Regions from separate parts of the Deinococcus aerolatus genome, predicted to be linked through region 2. Evidence: riboswitches for the same ligand, from Rfam matches in the RefSeq annotation. Region 2 holds a riboswitch; the other holds the start of a gene.
The links. A riboswitch is a leader RNA that binds a small molecule or an ion and turns the genes downstream of it on or off. The one in region 2 is predicted to bind cyclic di-GMP.
Positions count from the first base shown of each region.

Region 1 (5,045 bases), on a different contig from region 2:
TCTGCTCGTCCTGGCGTTGATCGGGGCCAAAAACGTTCGCCACGCATCACTGGCCGAGCGTTGCCCGGGCAACGCTCAGACGGCTTCCGTCATTCGCCAGATTGAGCGATTCTTTCACCAGCATCCGCTATGTCCTCTGGATGTTGCCCGTCTGGTTCTGGCGTTGCTCCCCGATGGGAAACGGCGGGACTTCACCCTTGACCGCACGAACTGGAAACTGGGGAAGACCGATGTCAACGCGCTGGTGCTGGCAGTGAACTGGCGAGGTGTGGCCGTGCCACTCCTGTTCGAGTTGTTGCCGCACAGCGGAGGGCAGCGGGACGAGGACCCGGCTGGCCGTGATGGACGAGGCGCTGACGCTGCTGGACTGCTGCGACGTTGCCACGATTTATGCAGACCGGGAATTCATCGGCCAGGCGTGGATCCAGGGCTTGGCTGAGCGAGGGATACCGATCACCGTCCGTCTCCGCGTCGATACCCACATCGAAGACCTGCCAGCGGGCGAGTGGTTGGGTGGCTTGCAACCTGGAAAGCAGGCGATGCTCCTCGAGGGCGTGGAGGTCTATGGACTCCCGATGAATGTGGTGTTGACCCGGACAGATCAGGGGGATACCCCTGATCGTGGCGAGCAACGCCACCGCCGCCAGTCGCATGCTGAAGGGATACCGCAAGCGCTGGAGAATCGAATGTCTGTTCAGGGCGCTCAAAACGAAGGGCTTCCGGTTGGAAAACACCCATATGACGCGTCCCACTCATGTGACGCGACTGCTTTGTTTGCTCACCCTGGCGTATGTCTGGAGCGTCCTGGTCGGCATCGACCAGGACACGGCGCTGAAAAAACATGGACGGCGGGCCTGGAGTGTCGTGACTCTAGGTCTACGGGCGCTCGTTCGGGCGTCTTCCCGTCAGATCGGAACCTCAATGGACGAACTGCTCCACCTGATTCAATTCTGGACGCCGGACCAGACGACGGCTGTGGAAAGTGTCGGGTACTGAGGGGGAGACCCAGTGTTGAGGATTCTCAGGACAAAATTTATCTGGATGTTAAATAAATCCTGTTTAACTCTGACAACCCCTGTCTGATCGACTATTCCTTCAATCTTCATCTTCTGGGAGGGTGGCTTGTCAAGCGTCCTGCCGATGTATAGGGTGGGCCACATCAGCACGGCTCCTTGGGACCATGTCTGATAGAGGCAGTGAAGCGCGGTCCTGTATACGGGCACCTGGGACGCGTGGAGCCAATGGTGCGACCGGCTATCCGTCAATCCGCGACCTGTCGCGGTCACATTCCCGCCTGATTCAGGCAGCGGCGTTCATAACACGCCGGGGAGGCACCGTGAATTCTATCGTTCGGGGTATTAGAGATTTCGGCCTTGATCTCTCTTTGTTGATCCGCGTTGGAGGTGGACAGGCCAGCGCAGACGTTGCGTTCGAAGGCTGCGCTGCTCAGGGCCCGCAACTTCTGGTCCAGAATTCGTGTGATGACAGTGCAGTCCACGATCTGGTCACTGAGGTTCACCGTTTGATGGGGCAAGCTTACCAGGAGTACCGCAATGCGCGGCTGTGTCAATGGACGGCGCAACTTGTCTCGCCTGTCGGAAGTGACGTTCGCCTGAGCGTCTTCGATCAATGGTTGCTCGAAAAGCTGCTGGTTCACTGCCCTCATTTTCAACTGGGCTGGACGCCGCTGCAAGACCATCCTGCTGCCTTCCGACTGAGGCGTGATGTCGGCAGCCTCTGGATTCAGGTCATGCCAGCGGACCGCAGCGGAATATGCTGCACAAGTGTGGTGCCGGTGAGTGATGTCCATAGCATGACCAACGCCGTGCGCGGTTTTCTTGACCAAGTTATCGTGGCCAGCGTCCTGGCAGAGGCGGCAGATTAACATGGCCTACCGTTCCAGATTTGCACTGTTGACTTTGGGTTGCCTGATTCTGGGGGCCTGCGGCACCCTCCCACCCTCTCCCTCCCAGGCGATTTCACGTCCTCACGGCACGCTGAGTGCTGCTGGCCTGCAGAGTCAGACAGCGACTGACCGCACCTTGCTCGTCGATCATGCTGGCTTCAAGCCAGGTGGTGCCAGGTGGTGGGCCGAAGGAGCCAGATGGTGGGCTGAAGGAGCCAGATGGTGGGCCGAAGGAGCCAGGTGGTGGGCTGAAGGAGCCAGGTGGTGGGCTGAAGGGGTCTTTGAACCTATGCCTGCCAATTCGGAGGTGCTGCGCACCGTCAAGATTGATGTGGCTCAAGCCAGGGCACCTGGGATGGGCCGGGGCGTGGTGGTGGCCGTGATCGACTCTGGAATCGATCTGGACCACCCGATGCTCAGAGGTGCGCTGCTGCCGGGCCGCGACTTCGTGGACAAAGACCTCGATCCATCCGAAGAAGGCACCGATGGCGACGCCGCGTACGGGCACGGAACGGCGGTGGCCGGCATTCTTCGTCAGGTGGCACCTGAGGCCAAACTTCTGCCCCTGCGGGTGCTGAGTCCTAATGGCTCTGGAGACGCAGACAGCGTGGCCGAGGCCATTCGCTTTGCCGTCAATCAGGGCGCACACATCATCCATCTGAGCATCGCTGCTTCGGTGTCCAACAAGGGGGTGCGCGCCGCGCTGCAATTTGCGGTCTCCAGGGGTGTTCTGGTGGTGGCCGCCTGCGGCAATGACGGCAGCGCCAACCCCGAGGCGCCGGCCAATGCGCTGGACGGTAAAAACCCTCTGGGACAGTTTGGTGTTTCCGTCAGCGCCGTCAATGTCGACGGAACTTTTCCCAGCTGGAGTACGCGTGGCGGTGAAGTGCTGGCCCCAGGAGTGGCGCTTCAGAGCGCCTATCCTCAGGGCCAGACGGTCAGCGCGACGGGCTCCTCGTTCGCGGCGCCGTTGGCCACCGGCGCACTTGCCCTGGCCCTGGCCGAAGGCAAGGACCCTGCCGTGCTGGCCGCCCGATTGACCTCAGGGGCTATGCTGGACGCCTCCCAGTTGCTTCAGTAACTTCTTTGTCTGTCGCGCTGGGTCTCCCACGTGGAGCAAGGAGCCCAGGGTGAACGATCCAGCACATCATCTCGACGTTCTGCTCGGCCAGGCCCGTGAGCTGCGAGGAAGTGACGATGCGCGCGCGACGCTGCTCTTTGAGCAGGCCGTGACGGCGGCCCGCGCGCTGAGTGCTTTTCCGGAGCTGGCTGAGGCTTTGAATGCCCTGGCGGGGCTTGAGCATAGCCGCGGGGAAAGTCAGAGCGCCTTCACCCATCTGGAAGAAGCCCTCTCCATTCGTCAGGTTCTGGGCGATCAGGGGGGCTGCGCCGCAGTCCTGTGTAATCTCGGCGCAGTCCACCTTGACCTGGGCAGTTTTAACCTGGCGCTTGAGTACCTGTTGCGTGCGGACCACGTGGCGGCACAGGCAGGTCCAGCCCGCGCCGCCATGGTGGCCGCCAATCTCGCTCAATCCTACGATGCGCTTGAATTGCCCGGAGATGCCAACACGCAGTACACGCGGGCCCTCGATTTCGCGCGACTTGCGGATCAGCCGTTAGGCGAGGCGACAGTCATGATCAATCACGCCGACTTTCTGCGGCGTCAGGGGAATTTTGATGAGGCGTTGGCCCTGCTGAATGGAGCCGTGGCGCTGGCAGGCGACCACGCTGCACTGACAGCCAGCGCCTGGCATGGTCTGGGCCTGGTGCAGCGTGACCAGGGGAGGCTGAACCTGGCACTCACTCACTTCCAGGCGGCGCTGGCCATGCCGGAAGCGAATATTGATCTGGTGTTGGATGCGCGCTGTGATGCCAGCGAGGTTCTGCTGGACTTGCAACGTGGGGACGAAGCGCGCCTTCTATTAGAAGCGGCGTTGCCTGACGCCAGGGCCAGCCTCCGGGTCCGGGAGCAGGCCCGCATCCTGGCGCTTCAGGCCCGGGTGGAGGAGCAAGACGGCGAACTCGTCCAGGCACTGGCCACCTTACGCCGGGCCCACACGGCTGAAGCGGAGGTGCTGCGCGCCGAAGCGGCGCAGCGGACCCGTGAGCTTGCGGCGAGAAGCGAACTCGAGCGTGACCGTCAGCGCCTGGAACATGAGCAGGCCCGCTACGCCGCTGAACGCGCCGCCAAAGAGCAGCTTGAACGCGAACAGGCCAGCCGCCTGCAAGAACTCGAACGTCTGGCGTTGTACGACGCGCTGACGGGGCTGCCCAACCGCCTGCTGCTCTCCGAACGGGCGCGCACCGCCTTGCGGGAGGCGGCCGCGCGCCGTACGTCTGTGGCCGTGGGTGTGATGGATCTCAACAAGTTCAAGGCCGTCAACGATACCTACGGACACCATACAGGTGACCTGCTGCTCCAAGAAGTTGCTGCCCGGTTACCTCGCGCCCTGGGGGGACACGATACGGTGGCCCGTACGGGCGGGGACGAATTTGTCTTCCTGTTGCAGGCCAGTCGACAGGACGTCGTCCCTCTGGCCCGGCAGATTGCCGAAACATTCGACGAGCCATTCTTTCTGGATGGCATTGAAATTCACATGCGTCCCAGTCTTGGCTTCGCCGTCTACCCCGAGGACGCTTCAGATCTCGACACCTTGCTCACGCACGCCGATGAGGCCATGTACCGGGCAAAAGCGCGCGGCAGCACACTGGAGTTTGGTGCGAGCGGCGGCGCTCTGGCCCCAGCAACCCTCGAATCCGCCCTGCACGGCGCCCTTGCGGCGGGCGAATTTCACCTGGTGTATCAGCCGCTTGAGGATCCCAGCGGCCGCTGGCACAGCGTGGAAGCCTTGCTGCGCTGGCGCAGTAGAACGTACGGAAATGTCACCCCTGATCAGTTCATGCCACTGGCCGAGCGCAGCGGCCTGAGCCTCCCGTTGAACGCCTGGACACTGACGACGGTGTGCGCTGCACTGGCCCAGTTGCCGCAGCTGGGCGCCGCCATCAACCTGTCGGCCCGTCAACTTGTCGATCCGGAATTGCCTGACCTCATCCGAAGAACCACAACCGAATTTGGCGTGACGCCTTCTCGTTTGTCATTGGAGATTTGTGAAGAACTGGTCGCGCGCGCTCCTGAACG
Region 1 covers NZ_BMOL01000044.1:37-5,081, forward strand. The annotation lists partial or broken gene IEY31_RS18215 (hypothetical protein) at 1-439, shown strand, start outside; gene IEY31_RS18220 (transposase) at 622-996, shown strand; cyclic di-GMP riboswitch class II at 1,181-1,265, shown strand; gene IEY31_RS18225 (hypothetical protein) at 1,337-1,885, shown strand; gene IEY31_RS18230 (S8 family peptidase) at 2,196-2,987, shown strand; gene IEY31_RS18235 (EAL domain-containing protein) at 3,037-5,045, shown strand, end outside.
Region 1: it holds a riboswitch for cyclic di-GMP, as region 2 does, so the genes downstream of both, IEY31_RS18225 (hypothetical protein) here and IEY31_RS18125 (hypothetical protein) in region 2, are expected to answer to the same signal.

Region 2 (5,380 bases):
GTCGGCGCTCGCGGCGGGTGGGGAGGCGATCCTTCCGCTCTCGGTCGCGGGCCCCAGCGGCGCGGTGGCGCGCGACCTGACCCTGATCTTTCAGGTGGACGGGCAGCCCGGGACAACCATCGAGGTGCTGGTCTCCTGGCCGCGCGTTGCGCGACTGGAAGCGCGCGCTCTCCCTGAACTCCGTACCTTGCCGGGCGCACCCCTGCAGGTACCGCTGGTGATCCGGAACACCGGCAACGTCGCGGCGCTCGCGAGTGTGACGGCCCAGGGCGCCGACATCAAGGCCCTGCCGGTCAGCGTGCCACCGGGCGGAGAGGCCACCCTGACGCTGCTGGTTCCCTCCGTGGACAGCGAGCGACAGGTGAGGCTCACGGTGAGCGGCGGTATGAAAGACGTCGTGATGCACGTACGGCTGCTCGGTTCCAGACCGCGCGGAGCGGGCTTTGGCCTGACCGTGCGCGCTGGAGCCACGGTGAGCGCCGGCGACGGGCAGGCTCATCTCGATGCCGGTGTGCTGTCCATCGAGGGGCTGCTCAGCCCGGTCACGTCGCTGCGGGCCTCCATCGCGCGCACAGGCAGTGAAGTCAAGCCGACGCTCTCTATCGCCCACCGCAATACTCGAGTGGACTATGGCGGAGCGCCCACGGCCAACGTCGCGGGCAGCGTGGGCACCGGCCTGTACCTCAGCCAGGAGTTCGGCCCCTATGGCCCGATACGCAGGGTGCAGGTGGCCGCTGCACTCCCGCAGGACAACGGCACGACCGCGGCACGGGTCGGCCTGGGTGTGTCCAGCCAGTTCGGCGCGGCCACAGTGCAGGCCAGGGCGAGCGTCAGCGTGCACGGCGACGACCCGGCCGTGGCCGTTGAGGGCAGCGCCGGACACGTGAGTGCCGCGGTGCAGGTCACGCCCCAGCGTGATACCCGCTGGGGCGTGACGGCCGGATACGTGACGCCGCACCTCAGCCTCAGGGCGGGCGCTCAGCAGCGGGAGGTAGGGCTCGACGGATGGGGGGAGGCGAGGGGTGACGTCACGCTCGGCGGCACGCCCACCCGCTTCGGTGTCCGCGCGGACGTCCGGGACAGCGCCTGGAACAGCGTGACGCTCAGCGCCCAGACCGACCACTTGCGGCTGTCCATGCGGGCAGGCGCGGATGCCAGCCAGTGGCTCGACGCCCGCAGCACCTTCAGCGTGGGGGCCATCCGCTCGCAGCTCGGCGGCAGCGTCACCCTCGATCACTGGGCCTTCAGGAGTGCCCAGGCCGACGTCAAGATGAAGACCACCGTCCGCAGCGCACAGCTCGAGGCGGCCGCGAATGCGCAGTTCACCCCGGCGGGCCTGAGCGGCGTCAACTACACCGCGGCCGTCAGCGCGCCAGGCGGGCCGGCCGACCTGAAGCTGAGCGCCGCGGGCACCAGCGCCGGCGCTCTCGATCTCGGGATCGCCGCGGTCTTTCACGGCACGCTCCCCAGCGGTCAGTGGAAGGTCGAGCCCAACCTCGTGGTGCTGGGCGTGCTCGCGGCACCCAGGACCACCGCGGGCGTGACCGCCTCTTACGACACCTACTCCGGCTGGCATGGCCTGGTCGGTATCAGTGCCCCTCTCAGCGGCCCCGGCAGCGTCCGGGTCAGGGCCGGGCTCTCGTACCAGCTCTTCGTGCCCACCGGCGAGGCGCTCGCCGAGCAGCTCGCCGGCCCCGATCCCACCCGCCGCACGGTGCGCGTGATCCTGCAGGAAGATGGCCGCGCCATTCCTCTGGCCGGCGCGCGGGTGAAGGGCTGCGGCCAGGACGCGACGACCGACGCGCAGGGCATGGCGACGCTGCGCGGCTTCCGGGGCAGCTGCCCAGTGAGCCTCGACGCGGGCAGCCTGCCGGATGGAACGACAGCCGCCATAGCGCGCATGGACGTGGCTCCGGGCGCGGATCAGACCATGGCGGTGCTGCCCCTAGGACAGCTGCGTGGGCAGGTGACCTACGTGGATCCGCAGAGCGGCGAGGTCGTCGCGGACGGCCCCGAGCGCCAGGTCACTGTGACCGTCAGCGGCCCGGTGCAGACCTTTACCCGCGCGCAGCTGCCGGGCGGCCACTTCGAACTGCCGCCCCTGCCCGCGGGAACCTATCAGCTCTCGGTCGAGGACCGCCCGCCGGTGACGGTGACCCTGACGCGCGCCGGCGCGACCGTGCAGCTCCAGGTGCCCGGCGCACCACGGGTCGTGCTGGATCCCAGCAAGGTCACGCCGCCAGTGCGGCTGGCGTGGACGTCGCCCCTGGTGACCGCGGGCACCGCGGCAGGCTTGCAGGTGTCCTCGCCGGCACAGATTACCAAGGTGACGGTCAGCGTGCTGGGGGTGCAGACCACCATCCCGGCCCCCTCGGATCAGAGCGCGCCGTGGCCCGTCGGCGTGCCCACGCCCGCCACCGTGGACGGCCTGCAAAACGTGACCGTCGAGGTGCACTTCGCCGATGGCAGTGTGGCCCACCGCACCCTCCAGCTGGTGGTGACCCCGCCGTGATGTGAGCCACAGAAGCCACGCCGGATGGGACAGGCCCGGCGCGGCCGCCGCCCGACCTCTCCTGTCGTCGCGCCCTCAACCCACACACCTGTAGCACTTTCTCCTTCCCCTCTTGCTGCGGCCATGCCGCCAAGGAGTTCCCAATGACCAAGTACCTGATCACCCTTGCCCTGTTGGCCTGCGCCAGCAATGCCCTCGCCGACCTGAACGTCAGCGGTCCTCGTGACCTGAACCTCAAACCGGGTGAGGCCCGCAGCGTGGACTACCTGCTCACCAACACCGGCGACGCGCCCGTGAGGGCCACCGTCTTCTTCAACGACTACATCCAGGGCCCCGACGGATCGCTGTCGCATGTACCGGCCCGCAGCCTGCCGCAGAGCCTCTTCCGGGTCGCCAGCTTCCCGAACCGCGATTACCTGATTCCGGCCAAGAGCAGCGTGGTGGTTCCGCTCAAGGTGCAGGTGCCCGCGGAAGCCCTCGGCGGGTACTGGGGGGTCATCGGCGTGGACTCCGAGGCGGCAGCCGCCAGCGGGGCCAAGAACAGCGTGGGCATCCGGGTACGCTACGCGATGGTGACCGCCCTGACGGTGGACGGGCGCAGCAAGCACGCGCTGAGCATTCAGAACCTCGTGAGCGGCAAGGACAAGGCCGGCAAGCCCACCCTGAACCTGACGGTCGCCAACGACGGCAACACCTACGAGCGCTACGACCTGAAGGTCGTGTTCCAGGTTCCCGGTGGAAAGCCAGTGGAGGTCACGAAGCCGATGGTGATCCTGCCAGGCGTGACCATTGACCTCGCGCTGGACGTGCCGAGCACGCTGCCAGCGGGCACCTACGCGGTTTTCGCAGTGGCGACAGCGGCCACTGGCGAGCGCGGTGAAGCGGTGGGATCGCTGACCGTCCCGGCGGCCACAAAGCCGTGACGCAAACAGTGCAATATAAAGATGAGCAATTGCTTTGAAAGTGATTAAATCGTAAGAATAGCTACGCTAAGCTCTGTTTACCGATTGGGCAACACCCAGCGGGTTGGAAGGCAAAGAAGTTCGTTCTGTATTCGGGCACCTGGAACGAATGGAGCTAGTGGTGCGACCGGTCTGGCCTTGATTCTTTCCCGCAGTCTTTGCAGATGTACAGCCGCCTGAGGCTCACCATCAGCAAGTTCTGTGCGCGGACGGGCATCGTCCAGCAAAACTCTAAGCGCGGACTTCTCGCACCATGCGGAGGTCCCCCCGTTCACTCAGGAGAACCACCATGACCCACAGCAAGAAGTTCGTTACCGCCATCGTTGCCCTCGCCCTCAGCTCCAGCGCGTTCGCCGTCACTAGCTCCCCGACGGACTCCTTCACCGCCGGTGCCAGCGCTCCTACTCCTACTGTCAGCGTCTTTGTGATGAGCGACGGAGACACGGAGATGACAACAACCTACACGATCGGCCAGGCCAACAGCGATGACTACACGTACCCGACCGAGGCATTCGCCATCAAATTCGCGTATGACAACGCCACCAACCTGGGCCTGAGCATCGCGTCGTCCACGCTAGTGGACGGCTGGAGCCTGGCGTACAAGTACACCTCTTACACCGCAGGTGCAGCCAACATTAACGTTGGCACCAACCTGTCGTTGGGCGCAATCGGCGGCATGGTTGCGGCCAACGGTAACAGCTCTACCGGAACGTATGCGTCAGCAGTCGCTGCCTCTACATCAGCCTTCGCTAAAGTTGACGCCGATTTCACCAACGCCACCATGTTCAAGATTGGTGCGAAGTCCACTAACACCACTACTAGCACCTTGAGCGCCACCGTCACCATCACTGCCACCGTTAACTAACCCCAACTCAGGGAAGTCGGGAGAAGGTGCCTTCGCGCCCTCTCCCGACTTCGTATTCACCTAAGGTGATCCCATGAAGCTCAGTGCGTTCATGACCCTGCTGGGCCTGAGTCTGCTCTCCTCTGCGGCGCGGGCGCAGACAGTAAGCGTCCAGATCATGACCGACGCCCCCAGCCCGTCCCCCTTCATCTCAGACTACCCGCTCGGGCAGACCAGCCTCAGCGCAGATGTCTACGGCCCGACGTTCCTGATCTCGGTGACGCACGACCTCACCGCCCCGGCCGCGCTGTCCTTCTCTCTGTCCGGCGGTCAGCCCGATTACACCCTGTTCTGGACCGTGGTGGGCAGTGGAACCAACCATAGTTTCGGGGTCAAGCTTGGTGCGGACGTGACCGGTGTGACGGGTTCTGCGAGCAACGTCTACTACCGCGACGACGGCACCCTGCAACTGCTGCCCACAAACGCCACCCGCTATCGCATCGGCGTGCGCGCTAGCCCCACTGTCACCGCTGACCTGAACACCCAGGTGACCCTGACCCTCACCACCAACTGAACGTCAGGACTCCATGATTCACCCCAGACCGCTCACTGCCGACACTGTGGCATCCGCAGGGAGGGCCAGCGGGACGGTTGTGTTGCCTTCATTGGACTGGGCTACGCTGACCGTCCGTGATCGACGTCAAACCCTACCGCCACCGTTTCAAAGGTGACCATCATCCACCCTGCCCAAAAAGCTGTATCACCGTTTTTCTCTCAGCTATCGTGGAGTGAACCCATAACTCAGGACCAGTGGTCAAGCACTTCTAAGCGGAATGATAGCGGGCGGCGAACTCGGTGGGTGGAACGTAGCCCAGACTCGAATGCAGGCGTTCTCGGTTGTACAGCTCTCCGATGAATCGGTTCAGATGCTGTCGGGCGTCGTCCAGGTTGAGATAATCCTGCAGATTGACCTCCTCGGTCTTCAAGGTTTTGTAGAAGCTCTCCATTCGGGCGTTGTCGTAAGGATTCCCTTTCCTGGACATGCTCGGCGTCATGCCCATG
Region 2 covers NZ_BMOL01000041.1:1,616-6,995, forward strand. The annotation lists gene IEY31_RS18115 (hypothetical protein) at 1-2,512, shown strand, start outside; gene IEY31_RS18120 (hypothetical protein) at 2,656-3,435, shown strand; cyclic di-GMP riboswitch class II at 3,533-3,616, shown strand; gene IEY31_RS18125 (hypothetical protein) at 3,764-4,339, shown strand; gene IEY31_RS18130 (hypothetical protein) at 4,413-4,892, shown strand; partial or broken gene IEY31_RS18135 (IS3 family transposase) at 5,143-5,380, opposite strand, start outside.